2 regions of the Enterobacter sp. KBR-315C3_2022 genome follow, and region 2 is predicted to be linked to the other one. Evidence: predicted binding sites of a transcription regulator. Region 2 holds the regulator's gene; the other holds the start of a gene.
What was found. Region 2 encodes CRP, which controls carbon source genes, mostly activating them, when cyclic AMP is high. Its sites were predicted from a motif close to ATGTGANNNNNNTCACAT; they were not measured.
Positions count from the first base shown of each region.

Region 1: the regulator CRP is predicted to act here: its motif matches at 2,640-2,657, upstream of hpt (hypoxanthine phosphoribosyltransferase).

Region 1 covers NZ_JBGKEB010000030.1:3,717-9,607, reverse strand. Annotated here, with positions in the region: gene AB8804_RS21000 (ABC transporter permease) at 1-199, opposite strand, end outside; gene AB8804_RS20995 (ABC transporter ATP-binding protein) at 196-1,122, opposite strand; gene can (carbonate dehydratase) at 1,230-1,892, shown strand; gene hpt (hypoxanthine phosphoribosyltransferase) at 1,975-2,511, opposite strand; gene AB8804_RS20980 (glucose/quinate/shikimate family membrane-bound PQQ-dependent dehydrogenase) at 2,719-5,109, shown strand; gene cueO (multicopper oxidase CueO) at 5,195-5,891, opposite strand, start outside.
Region 2 covers NZ_JBGKEB010000020.1:43,888-49,778, reverse strand. Annotated here, with positions in the region: gene AB8804_RS18365 (phosphoribulokinase) at 1-192, shown strand, start outside; gene AB8804_RS18360 (OsmC family protein) at 276-680, opposite strand; gene crp (cAMP-activated global transcriptional regulator CRP) at 990-1,622, shown strand; gene AB8804_RS18350 (YccS/YhfK family putative transporter) at 1,680-3,767, shown strand; gene AB8804_RS18345 (aspartate aminotransferase family protein) at 3,783-5,003, opposite strand; gene pabA (aminodeoxychorismate synthase component 2) at 5,089-5,652, opposite strand; gene AB8804_RS18335 (putative adenosine monophosphate-protein transferase Fic) at 5,683-5,891, opposite strand, start outside.

The sequences.
Region 1 (5,891 bases), on a different contig from region 2:
TCAGGCCCGGGACGATAAACTGCATATAGGTGAAGCCGTGCATCTCGCCAATGCGCGAGCCGATCAGGTTGCCGAAAATAATGAAGTACAGCGTCATGGTAATGACGGGCGGCACCAGAGTTTGGATCCAGATGCGCATAAAGCGGTTAATTTCTTTCGCCCAGATGCTTTTCAACGCGACCCAGTAAAGATGCGTCATGCCTTGTCTCCTTGTTTATCCTGTACCAGAGAGACAAACAGCTCTTCCAGTCGGTTCGCTTTGTTACGCATGCTCAACACCTGAATGCCCTGGGCGCTCAGCTGGGAAAACACGCTGTTAATGCCCTGCTCGCGCAGCACCTCGACTTCCAGCGTTGAGGTATCCACCAGGCGATACTGATACCCTTCCAGCTTCGGCAGCGGGCTTTTCGCCGCCAGATCGAGAATAAAGGTTTCGGATTTCAGCTTGGAGAGCAGCGCTTTCATCGAGGTGTTTTCCACCAGCTCGCCGTGCTGAATAATCCCGATGTTGCGGCAGAGCATTTCCGCCTCTTCCAGATAGTGGGTGGTGAGGATGATGGTGGTGCCTTTGTCGTTGAGATCCTTCAGGAAGCCCCACATGGAGCGGCGCAGCTCGATGTCGACCCCGGCGGTTGGTTCATCAAGGATCAGCAGCTTAGGCTCATGCATCAGCGCGCGGGCGATCATCAGGCGGCGCTTCATCCCGCCGGAGAGCATCCGCGCGCGCTCGTTGCGTTTTTCCCACAGGTCGAGCTGCTTCAGGTACTTTTCGCTGCGCGCAACCGCGTCTTTGTGCTCAACGCCGTAGTAGCCCGCCTGCTGAACGACGATTTGCTGCACCGTCTCGAACGGGTTGAAGTTGAACTCCTGCGGCACGAGCCCTAGCTGGCGCTTGGCGTTCACCACGTCTTTCTGCAGGTCGTAACCAAACACGCTCACCCGGCCAGAGGTCTTGTTCACCAGCGAGCTGATAATCCCGATCGTCGTGGATTTACCGGCCCCGTTCGGCCCCAGAAGCGCATAAAAGTCGCCGGCCTCTACTTTTAGGTCTATTCCGCGCAGCGCCTGAACGCCGCCCGGATAGGTTTTTTTTAGCTGCTCAAGCTCTAGTGCAATCGCCATGAATTAAACTTACCTATAGTTCTGACACACGTTGTGTGGTTTCATTAAAAGTCGAGTTACCCTATATTAGCGCAACGCTATCACTCGGTTACAGGCCGTTAACCTCCATGAACGACATAGATACACTCATCAGCAACAATGCACTATGGTCAAAGATGCTGGTAGAAGAAGATCCCGGTTTTTTTGAAAAATTGTCGCAGGTGCAAAAGCCACGCTTTCTGTGGATTGGATGTTCGGACAGTCGAGTACCGGCCGAGCGCTTAACCGGACTGGAGCCGGGCGAGCTGTTTGTTCATCGTAACGTGGCTAACCTGGTGATCCATACCGATCTCAACTGCCTGTCGGTGGTACAGTATGCCGTTGATGTGCTGGAAGTTGAACACATAATCATTTGCGGCCACTACGGCTGCGGCGGCGTGCAGGCGGCGGTGGAAAATCCGGAGCTGGGGCTGATTGACAACTGGCTGCTGCACATTCGCGATATCTGGTTTCAACATAGCTCACTGCTGGGCGAAATGCCGCAGGAGCGTCGCCTCGATACCCTGTGCGAGCTAAACGTGATGGAGCAGGTGTATAACCTCGGGCATTCCACCATCATGCAGTCGGCGTGGAAGCGCGGGCAAAAAGTGTCGGTTCACGGCTGGGCCTACGGCATCCACGACGGCCTGCTGCGCGATCTGGACGTCACCGCCACCAACCGCGAAACGCTGGAGCAGCGCTACCGTTCCGGGATTGCCAACCTCAAGCTTAAGCACACTAACCATAAATAACCAGCCGTAAAAAAGCCGGGGATTTTCTCCCTCTCCCTGTGGGAGAGGGCTGGGGTGAGGGCATCAGGCCGCACCCACTCAATTACTCGTCCAACAATACCACTTTCCCCACGTACGGCAGATGGCGATAGCGCTGCGCGTAGTCAATGCCGTAACCCACCACGAACTCGTCCGGGATGGAGAAGCCAACATACTCCACGGGCACCTGCACTTCGCGGCGCTCGGGTTTATCCAGCAGCGTACAGATGGCGAGGGATTTCGGCTCGCGCAGGCTCAGGATCTCGCGCACCTTAGACAGCGTGTTGCCGGAGTCGATGATGTCCTCAACGATCAACACATCTTTGCCACGAATATCTTCGTCCAGGTCTTTCAGGATTTTCACATCACGGGTTGTGGACATGCCGCTGCCGTAGCTGGAGGCGGTCATAAAATCGACCTCGTGAGGCACCTGCACTTCACGGCACAGGTCCGCCATGAACATGAAAGAGCCGCGCAGCAGACCCACCAGCACCATTTCGCTGCCGCTGTCCTTGTAATGTTCGGTGATTTGACGACCCAGTTCGGCGATACGCGCTTTGATCTCGGCTTCCGGGATCATCACTTCAACAGTATGTTTCATATTACTAACCATATGATTTTAAAGAAAATCCATCAATGCAGATGACTGTGCATCCAGCATCAATTCGCAAGCGGGCCATTATAACAGCAAATGGATAAGCCTGGCGTATGAGTTATAAAAAGCAAATATTGTGATTCCGATCACACTTGTTAATACCTATAATTAATTGCTAGCAAATAATTAACAAAACTGACGAGTACACTTTCTATGGCTGAATCAAAAACTAAGCAGCCGCGTCTACTGGTGAACTTAACAGCGCTCTTTGCCGCTCTCTGCGGCTTATACCTGTTAATCGGTGGCGTATGGCTGGTCGCAATTGGCGGCTCCTGGTACTACCCGATCGCGGGTCTGCTTATGCTCGGCGTAACCGTCCTGCTCTGGCGTAGCAAACAATCTGCGCTGTGGCTTTACGCTGCGCTGCTCCTCGCAACCATGATTTGGGGCGTCTGGGAGGTCGGTTTCGACTTCTGGGCACTGACGCCGCGCAGTGACATTCTGGTCTTCTTTGGCATCTGGCTTATTCTGCCGTTCGTCTGGCGTCGCCTGCTCGTGCCTTCAAGCGGTGCGGTCGCCGGCCTGGTCGTTGCCCTGCTGATTAGCGGCGGCATCCTGACCTGGGCCGGGTTTAACGACCCGCAGGAGATCAGCGGCACGCTGAACGCAGAATCCACGCCTGCTGCGGCTATCTCGCAGGTTGCCGACGGCGACTGGCCTGCGTATGGTCGTAATCAGGAAGGCCAACGCTACTCCCCGCTGAAGCAGATCAACGCGGATAACGTGAAAAACCTGAAGGAAGCCTGGGTGTTCCGCACCGGCGACCTGAAGATGCCGAACGATCCGGGCGAGCTGACCAACGAAGTGACGCCGATTAAGGTCGGCAACATGCTTTATCTGTGCACCGCGCACCAGCGCCTGTTTGCGCTCGACGCGGCGACCGGTAAAGAGAAGTGGCACTTCGATCCGCAACTGAACTCGAATCCGTCGTTCCAGCACGTGACCTGCCGCGGCGTCTCTTACCACGAAGCGCGCGCGGATAACGCCAGCCCTGAAGTGGTTGCCGACTGTCCGCGCCGCATCATGCTGCCGGTGAACGATGGCCGCCTGTTCGCCATCAACGCCGAGACGGGCAAGCTGTGCGAAACCTTCGCCAACAAAGGCATCCTGAACCTGCAGACCAACATGCCGGACACCACGCCGGGTCTGTATGAGCCAACCTCTCCGCCAATCATCACCGATAAAACAATCGTGATTGCCGGTTCGGTGACGGATAACTTCTCCACCCGCGAAACCTCGGGCGTGATCCGCGGCTTCGACGTGAACACCGGTAAGCTGCTGTGGGCCTTCGATCCGGGCGCGAAAGATCCAAACGCCATTCCGTCGGATGAACACACCTTTACCTTCAACTCGCCGAACTCCTGGGCACCTGCCGCGTATGACGCGAAGCTGGACCTGGTCTACCTGCCGATGGGCGTTACCACGCCGGATATCTGGGGCGGTAACCGCACGCCGGAGCAGGAGCGCTACGCGAGCGCGATCGTGGCGCTGAACGCGACCACCGGCAAGCTGGCGTGGAGCTATCAGACCGTTCACCACGATCTGTGGGATATGGACATGCCGTCCCAGCCAACGCTGGCGGACATTACCGTTAACGGCAAAACCGTACCGGTGATTTACGCTCCGGCCAAGACCGGCAACATCTTCGTGCTGGATCGCAGCAACGGCAAGCTGGTTGTGCCGGCACCGGAAAAACCGGTTCCGCAGGGTGCGGCGAAAGGCGATTACGTCAGCAAAACCCAGCCGTTCTCCGATCTGAGCTTCCGTCCGAAGAAAGACCTGAGCGGTGCAGACATGTGGGGCGCCACGATGTTTGACCAGCTGGTGTGTCGCGTGATGTTCCATCAGCTGCGCTATGAAGGCATCTTCACCCCGCCGTCCGAGCAGGGCACGCTGGTCTTCCCGGGTAACCTGGGGATGTTCGAGTGGGGCGGGATCTCCGTTGACCCGAACCGTCAGGTTGCGATTGCCAACCCAATGGCGCTGCCGTTCGTTTCCCGCCTGATCCCACGCGGTCCGGGCAACCCGATGGAGCCGCCGAAGGACGCGAAGGGCAGCGGTACCGAAGCCGGTATTCAGCCGCAGTACGGCGTGCCGTATGGCGTGACCCTGAACCCGTTCCTGTCTCCGTTTGGTCTGCCGTGTAAACAGCCTGCCTGGGGTTATATCTCCGGTCTGGATCTGAAAACTAACCAGATCGTGTGGAAAAAACGTATTGGTACGCCACAGGACAGCATGCCGTTCCCGATGCCGGTTCCTGTACCGTTCAATATGGGTATGCCAATGCTGGGCGGCCCAATCTCCACCGCCGGTAACGTGCTGTTCATCGCGGCAACCGCAGATAACTACCTGCGCGCGTACAACATGACCAACGGTGAGAAGCTGTGGCAGGGCCGCCTGCCGGCAGGCGGACAGGCCACGCCGATGACCTATGAAGTGAATGGCAAGCAGTACGTTGTCATCTCTGCGGGCGGTCACGGTTCGTTTGGCACCAAGATGGGCGACTATATCGTCGCGTATGCGCTGCCGGACGAAAACAAGTAACTAAAAAGCCCGGTGGCGCTACGCTTACCGGGCCTACGGGTGCTCTATGTAGGCCGGGTAAGGCGAAGCCGCCACCCGGCTTTTTTTATACGGTGAACCCGAGCATCATCCCCGTATCCTCATGCTCCAGCAGGTGGCAGTGGGCCATATAGGCAAATTCCTTCGGCGCGTCGTGGTCGAACTTCACCAGCACCTCGCTGACGCCGCCCTCAACCCTGACCGTATCCTTCCAGCCCCGGCGATGCGCGGCTGGCGCGCTGCCGTTTTCAGACAGGATGCGGAACTGCGTGCCGTGAATGTGGAACGGGTGCAGCATCATGTCGCCCTCACCTGAAATCACCCAGCGCTCAAACTTGCCTTTTTCGGCGGCAAACATCGGCGTGTTCATGTCAAAGGCCTGGCCGTTGATGGTGTTAGCGTTGCGGAAATCAAATCCGTGGCCGCCATGATTCATGTTTCCCATGCCGCCCATCTTCCCGTGATCCATATTCATATGGCCCATCATCTCGCCGTGATGCATTCCGGCCATCGCCTGATTGCCGTATTTCTTCATCAGCGCCTGCATGCCCATCATGTCGAGCATCGGGTCCATCGCGAGCTGCAGCTTGCGCTGGGTAAGCCCCTCAAGGGAAGGCAGCGCCGGGAGCGTAGCCAGCGTGTCCGGCAGCACGCCGGAGGCGGTGACCTGCAGCGGCTGGATGCGCAGCACCGGATGCGGCTTATCAAACGGCGCAACGGCCATCCCCATCTGGCTCACCGGCAGCGTGACGAGGTCAAACGCC
Region 2 (5,891 bases):
GAAAGCTTTGTGGTGATTCATTTCCGCAATCTGGAAGGGATTGATTATCCGTGGCTGCTGGCGATGCTGCAGGGCTCTTTCATTTCCCACATGAATACGTTGGTGGTGCCGGGCGGGAAAATGGGGCTGGCGATGGAGTTAATCATGACGCCGCTGGTACAGCGGCTGATGGAAGGGAAGCAGATCGCGTAGTTGTTGCCCGGTGGCGCTGCGCTTACCGAGCCTACGGTCGTGCTTTTGTAGGGCGGGTCAGCGAAGCGCCACCCGCCAAAAAATCACGCCGCGATCACTTCATACGAATGGGTAATATTCACCGCTTTCTCCAGCATGAGCGCCACTGAACAGTATTTCTCCGCAGAAAGGTCTACTGCCCGCGATACCGCCGCATCTTTTAGCTCTTTACCGGTGACGATAAAGTGCAGGTTGATGTGCGTGAACAGCCGCGGCGCCTCTTCACGACGCTCCGACGTCAGCTTAACCTCGCAGTTGGTCACGTCCTGACGGCCTTTCTGCAGGATAGACACCACGTCAATCGCGCTGCATCCGCCTGCCGCCATCAGCACCATCTCCATCGGGCTTGGCGCTTTATCGCCGGAGTTGCCGTCCATCAAAATCTGGTGGCCGGAAGCGGACTCGCCCAGGAAGGTTAACCCTTCAACCCATTTCACACGCGCTTGCATAATGATTAACTCCAACGTTGCATTTTTGGTGACAGATTACGCGTGCGTTACATTTCTCGCAACGGAAGGCGACCTGCATCATGCTGAAGCGAGACACCAGGAGACACGCGGCAAAAGCTATGCTAAAACACTCGGGATGCTACAGTAATACATTGACGTTACACATGTATGCAGAGGACATCAAACTTTACTGGCTGCGACACATTAGACGGCCGACTTCCCAGGTATGGGTAAGAATTCGATTGCAAACCCAGAGTCAGGATGCAACGTATGGCTCTGGAGACAGCTTATAACAGAGGATAACAGCGCATGGTGCTTGGCAAACCGCAAACAGACCCAACTCTCGAATGGTTCTTGTCTCATTGCCACATTCATAAGTACCCATCGAAGAGCACGCTGATTCACCAGGGTGAAAAAGCGGAAACGTTGTATTACATCGTTAAAGGCTCGGTGGCAGTGCTGATCAAAGATGAAGAAGGGAAAGAGATGATCCTTTCTTATCTGAACCAGGGCGATTTCATCGGTGAACTGGGCCTGTTTGAAGAAGGCCAGGAACGTAGCGCCTGGGTTCGTGCAAAGACAGCATGTGAAGTGGCTGAAATTTCTTACAAGAAGTTCCGTCAGCTGATCCAGGTTAACCCGGACATCCTGATGCGTCTTTCTTCCCAGATGGCGCGCCGTCTGCAGGTTACGTCGGAGAAAGTGGGTAACCTCGCCTTCCTGGACGTTACCGGCCGTATCGCGCAGACCCTGCTGAACCTGGCGAAACAGCCGGACGCGATGACCCACCCTGACGGCATGCAAATTAAAATTACCCGTCAGGAGATTGGTCAGATCGTCGGTTGCTCCCGCGAAACGGTGGGCCGCATCCTGAAAATGCTGGAAGATCAGAACCTGATCTCTGCGCACGGTAAAACCATTGTGGTTTACGGAACCCGTTAATTCCGGTCAAACGGCGTGCCACCGCAGGGTGTCACGCCGTTTTTGTCTCTATTCCCCATGTGGCGCAGGCTGATCTATCACCCGGAAGTTAACTACGCACTGCGACAAACGCTGGTGTTGTGCCTGCCCGTGGCCGTTGGCCTCATTCTTGGACATCTCCAGCAGGGGCTGCTGTTTTCCCTGGTGCCCGCCTGCTGCAACATTGCCGGGCTGGACACGCCGCACAAGCGCTTTTTCAAACGACTTATAATTGGCGGCTGCCTGTTTGCTGGCTGTAGCCTCGCCGTTCAGCTGCTGCTGGCGCGCGATATTCCGCTGCCGCTGATTTTAACCGTGCTGGCGATGACGCTCGGCGTCACCGCGGAAATCAGTTCCCTGCACGCGCGCCTGCTGCCCGCCTCGCTGATCGCCGCCATCTTCACCCTGAGCCTTGCGGGCAATATGCCGGTGTGGGAGCCGCTGCTGATCTACGCCCTCGGCACGCTGTGGTACGGCGTGTTCAACTGGTTTTGGTTCTGGCTGTGGCGGGAACAGCCGCTGCGCGAATCCCTGAGCCTGCTCTACGTGCAGCTGGCCGACTACTGCGAAGCCAAATACACCCTGCTCACGCAGCATACCGACCCGGAAAAATCCCTGCCGCCGCTGCTGACCCGCCAGCAGAAGGTGGTGGATCTCATCAGCCAGTGCTACCAGCAGCTGCACATGCTCGCCGCCAATAAAAACCACGAGTACAAGCGGCTGCTGCGCATCTTCCAGGTGGGGCTGGACCTGCAGGAGCACATCTCCGTCAGCCTGCACCATCCGCAGGAGGTGCAGAAGCTGGTCGAGCGCAGCCACGCGGAAGCGGTGATCCGCTGGAACGCGCAGACGGTTTCGGCGCGCCTGCGCGTGCTGGCCGACGACATTTTGTATCACCGCTTTCCCACGCGCTTCAGCATGGAAAAACAGCTCGGCGCGCTGGAGAAAATTGCCCGCCAGCACCCCGATAACCCGGTTGGCCAGTTCGCGGCATGGCACTTCAGCCGCATCGCCCGCGTTCTGCGCACGCATCGCCCGCTCTATCCGCGCGACCTGATGGCCGACAAGCAGAAGCGCCTGCCGCTGCTGCCTGCCCTGAAAAGCTATCTGTCGCTCAAGTCCGCCGCCCTGCGCAACGCCGCGCGCATCAGCGTGATGCTGAGCATCGCCAGCCTGATGGGCATGGCGCTGCACCTGCCGAAGCCGTACTGGATCCTCATGACCGTGCTGTTTGTTACCCAAAACGGCTACGGAGCGACGCGCGTGCGCATTCTGCACCGGGCGGGCGGCACGATGGCGGGGCTAATTATTGCGGGCGTGACGCTGCACTTCCACGTGCCGGAAGGGTATACGCTGGCGGGAATGCTGGTGGTGACGCTGGTGAGCTACCTGATTATCCGTAAAAACTACGGCTGGGCGATGGTCGGCTTTACGGTGACCGCGGTATATACCCTGCAATTGCTCACGCTCAACGGCGAACAGTTTATCGTCGCCAGGCTGGTTGATACGCTGATTGGCTGCCTGATCGCCTTCGGCGGCATGGTCTGGCTGTGGCCGCAGTGGCAGAGCGGGCTGCTGCGCCAGAACGCCCACGACGCGCTCGAAGCCGACCAGGAGGCCATCCGCTTAATCCTGAGCAACGATCCGCAGCCTTCGCCGCTGGCGTATCAGCGCATGCGGGTCAACCAGGCGCACAACGCCCTGTTTAACTCCCTTAACCAGGCGATGCTGGAGCCGGGCTTTAATTCGCATTATCTGGCGGATATGAAGCTGTGGGTGACGCACAGCCAGTTTATCGTTGAGCATATCAACGCCATGACCACGCTGGCGCGCGAGCACACGATGCTGACGCCGGATCTGGCGCAGCGCTATTTGCAGTCGTGTGAAATCGCCCTGCAGCGCTGTCAGCAGCGGCTGGAGTATGACGCGCCGGGCGAGTCGGGGGATTCGAACATTCTGGAAGCGCCGGAGACGCTCACCCACGGGCCGATGAGCACCCTCGAGCAGCATTTACAGCGCGTGCTCGGGCATTTAAACACCATGCACACCATTTCGTCGGTGGCATGGCGCCAGCGCCCGCATCACGGGATTTGGTTAACGCGCATTCTGAAACGCACGCCGTATTGAGCGTGTCGCGTGAGATTATCCCCGAACGATTTTCCCGACCGCTGCGGCAAACCGAACTAACCCGTCTTCAATATCCTTCTCTTCCACCACCAGCGACGGCGCGAAGCGCATCACGTCCGGCCCGGCGTTGAGCACCATCACCCCTTCCTGGGCGGCGGCGTGCAGGAAGTCGCGCGCGCGGCCCTTGTACTGCGGCTTCAGCTCGGCGCCGATCAGCAGCCCCATCCCGCGGATCTCGCTGAACACGTCGTACTGCGCGTCAATCTGCTGAAGGTGCTTCACAAACTGCTCGCGCTTCGCGCTTACGCCGCTCAGCACCTCCGGCGTGTTGATGATATCGAACGCCGCGCCCGCCACGGCGCAGGCCAGCGGATTACCGCCGTAGGTGGAGCCGTGGGAACCGACGTGAAACGCGGAGGCAATCTCCTGAGTGGTGAGCACCGCGCTCACCGGGAACCCGCCGCCGAGCGCCTTGGCGCTGGTCAGAATGTCCGGCGTCACGCCGTAGTGCATATAGGCGAAGAGATCGCCGGTACGCCCCATGCCGCACTGCACCTCGTCAAACACCAGCAGCGCCTTGTGCTCGTCGCACAGCGCGCGCAGCCCTTTGAGGAACTCCGGCGTGGCTGCCGTCACGCCGCCTTCGCCCTGAATCGGCTCGATCACGACCGCGCAGGTGTGATCGTCCATCACCGCCTTCACCGCGTGCAGATCGTTAAACGGCACGTGGATGATGTCGGCCGGTTTCGGGCCAAAGCCGTCGGAATATTTCGGCTGGCCGCCAACGGACACGGTGAACAGCGAGCGGCCGTGGAAGGCGTTATGGAAGGCGATAATCTTGGTTTTGTAGGGGCTGTGGCGGGTAGAGGCGTAGTAACGCGCCAGCTTGAAGGCGGTTTCGTTGGCCTCGGTGCCGGAGTTCATAAACAGCACGCGCTCGGCGAAGGTGGCCTCGATGATCTTGCGCCCCAGGCGCAGCGCAGGTTCGTTGGTAAAGACGTTGCTGGTGTGCCACAGGGTTTCGCCCTGGGTTTTCAGCGCCTCCACCAGCGCAGGATGGCAATGGCCCAGCGCCGTCACCGCAATGCCGCCCGCGAAATCCACATACTCTTTGCCCTGCTGATCCCACACGCGGCTGCCTTTTCCCTTCACCGGGATAAACTCGGCCGGTGCATAAACCGGCAGGATCACTTCGTCGAATGTTGCGCGGGTAATTGCGGATTGTTCAGTTGCCATGTCATGCCCATCCATTTTATGTCACAGAGATTGTGAAAATATAATCAAAAATATGCATAAAAAATCACAACAAGGCAATAGATATTCAGCGATTGAGGAAATTCGCCAGCAGCTGGTGCCCCTGCTCGCTGAGAATGCTTTCCGGGTGGAATTGAACGCCTTCGAGATCCCATTCCCGATGGCGAATGCCCATGATCTCCTGAGTTTCGCTCCAGGCGGTCACCTCGAAGCAGGCGGGCAGCGTCGGCGGGTCAATGACCAGAGAATGGTAGCGCGTCACGGTCAGCGGGTTATTTAACCCCGCAAAGACGCCCGCGCCCGTATGGGTAATTGGTGAGGTTTTACCGTGCATCACTTTCGCGGCGCGGACGATGGTGGCACCGAAAACCTGCGCAATGGCCTGGTGGCCCAGGCAAACGCCCAGAATCGGCAGCCTGCCCGCGTAGTGGCGAATAGCGTCCAGCGAAACGCCCGACTCTGACGGCGTACACGGCCCCGGCGAAATGACGATTTTCTGCGGGGCCAGCACGTCGATATCGGCGAGCGCGATCTCGTCATTGCGGCGCACCGCCACCTCGGCGCCGAGTTCGCAAAAATACTGGTAAAGGTTCCAGGTGAAGGAATCGTAGTTATCAATCAGCAGGATCATGGCGGCTCCAGAAAAAAAGGCCGCCCTATTCTACTCAGTTTCCCGCGCGTCGCTCACTACTTTGGCAAAGATGGCGTTCAGATCGGTCAGGTCTCCCGTGGCGCCGCTGCGGTTCGCCGCGACCCACCGTTCGGGATCGATACCCCGCCAGTCCAGCGCGTAGCCCGCGTGGATCGCCAGCTGCTCAAAGAAGACGCGCTGGGCGATGCCGTTGCCGCTGATGAACGGGTGAAGCATGT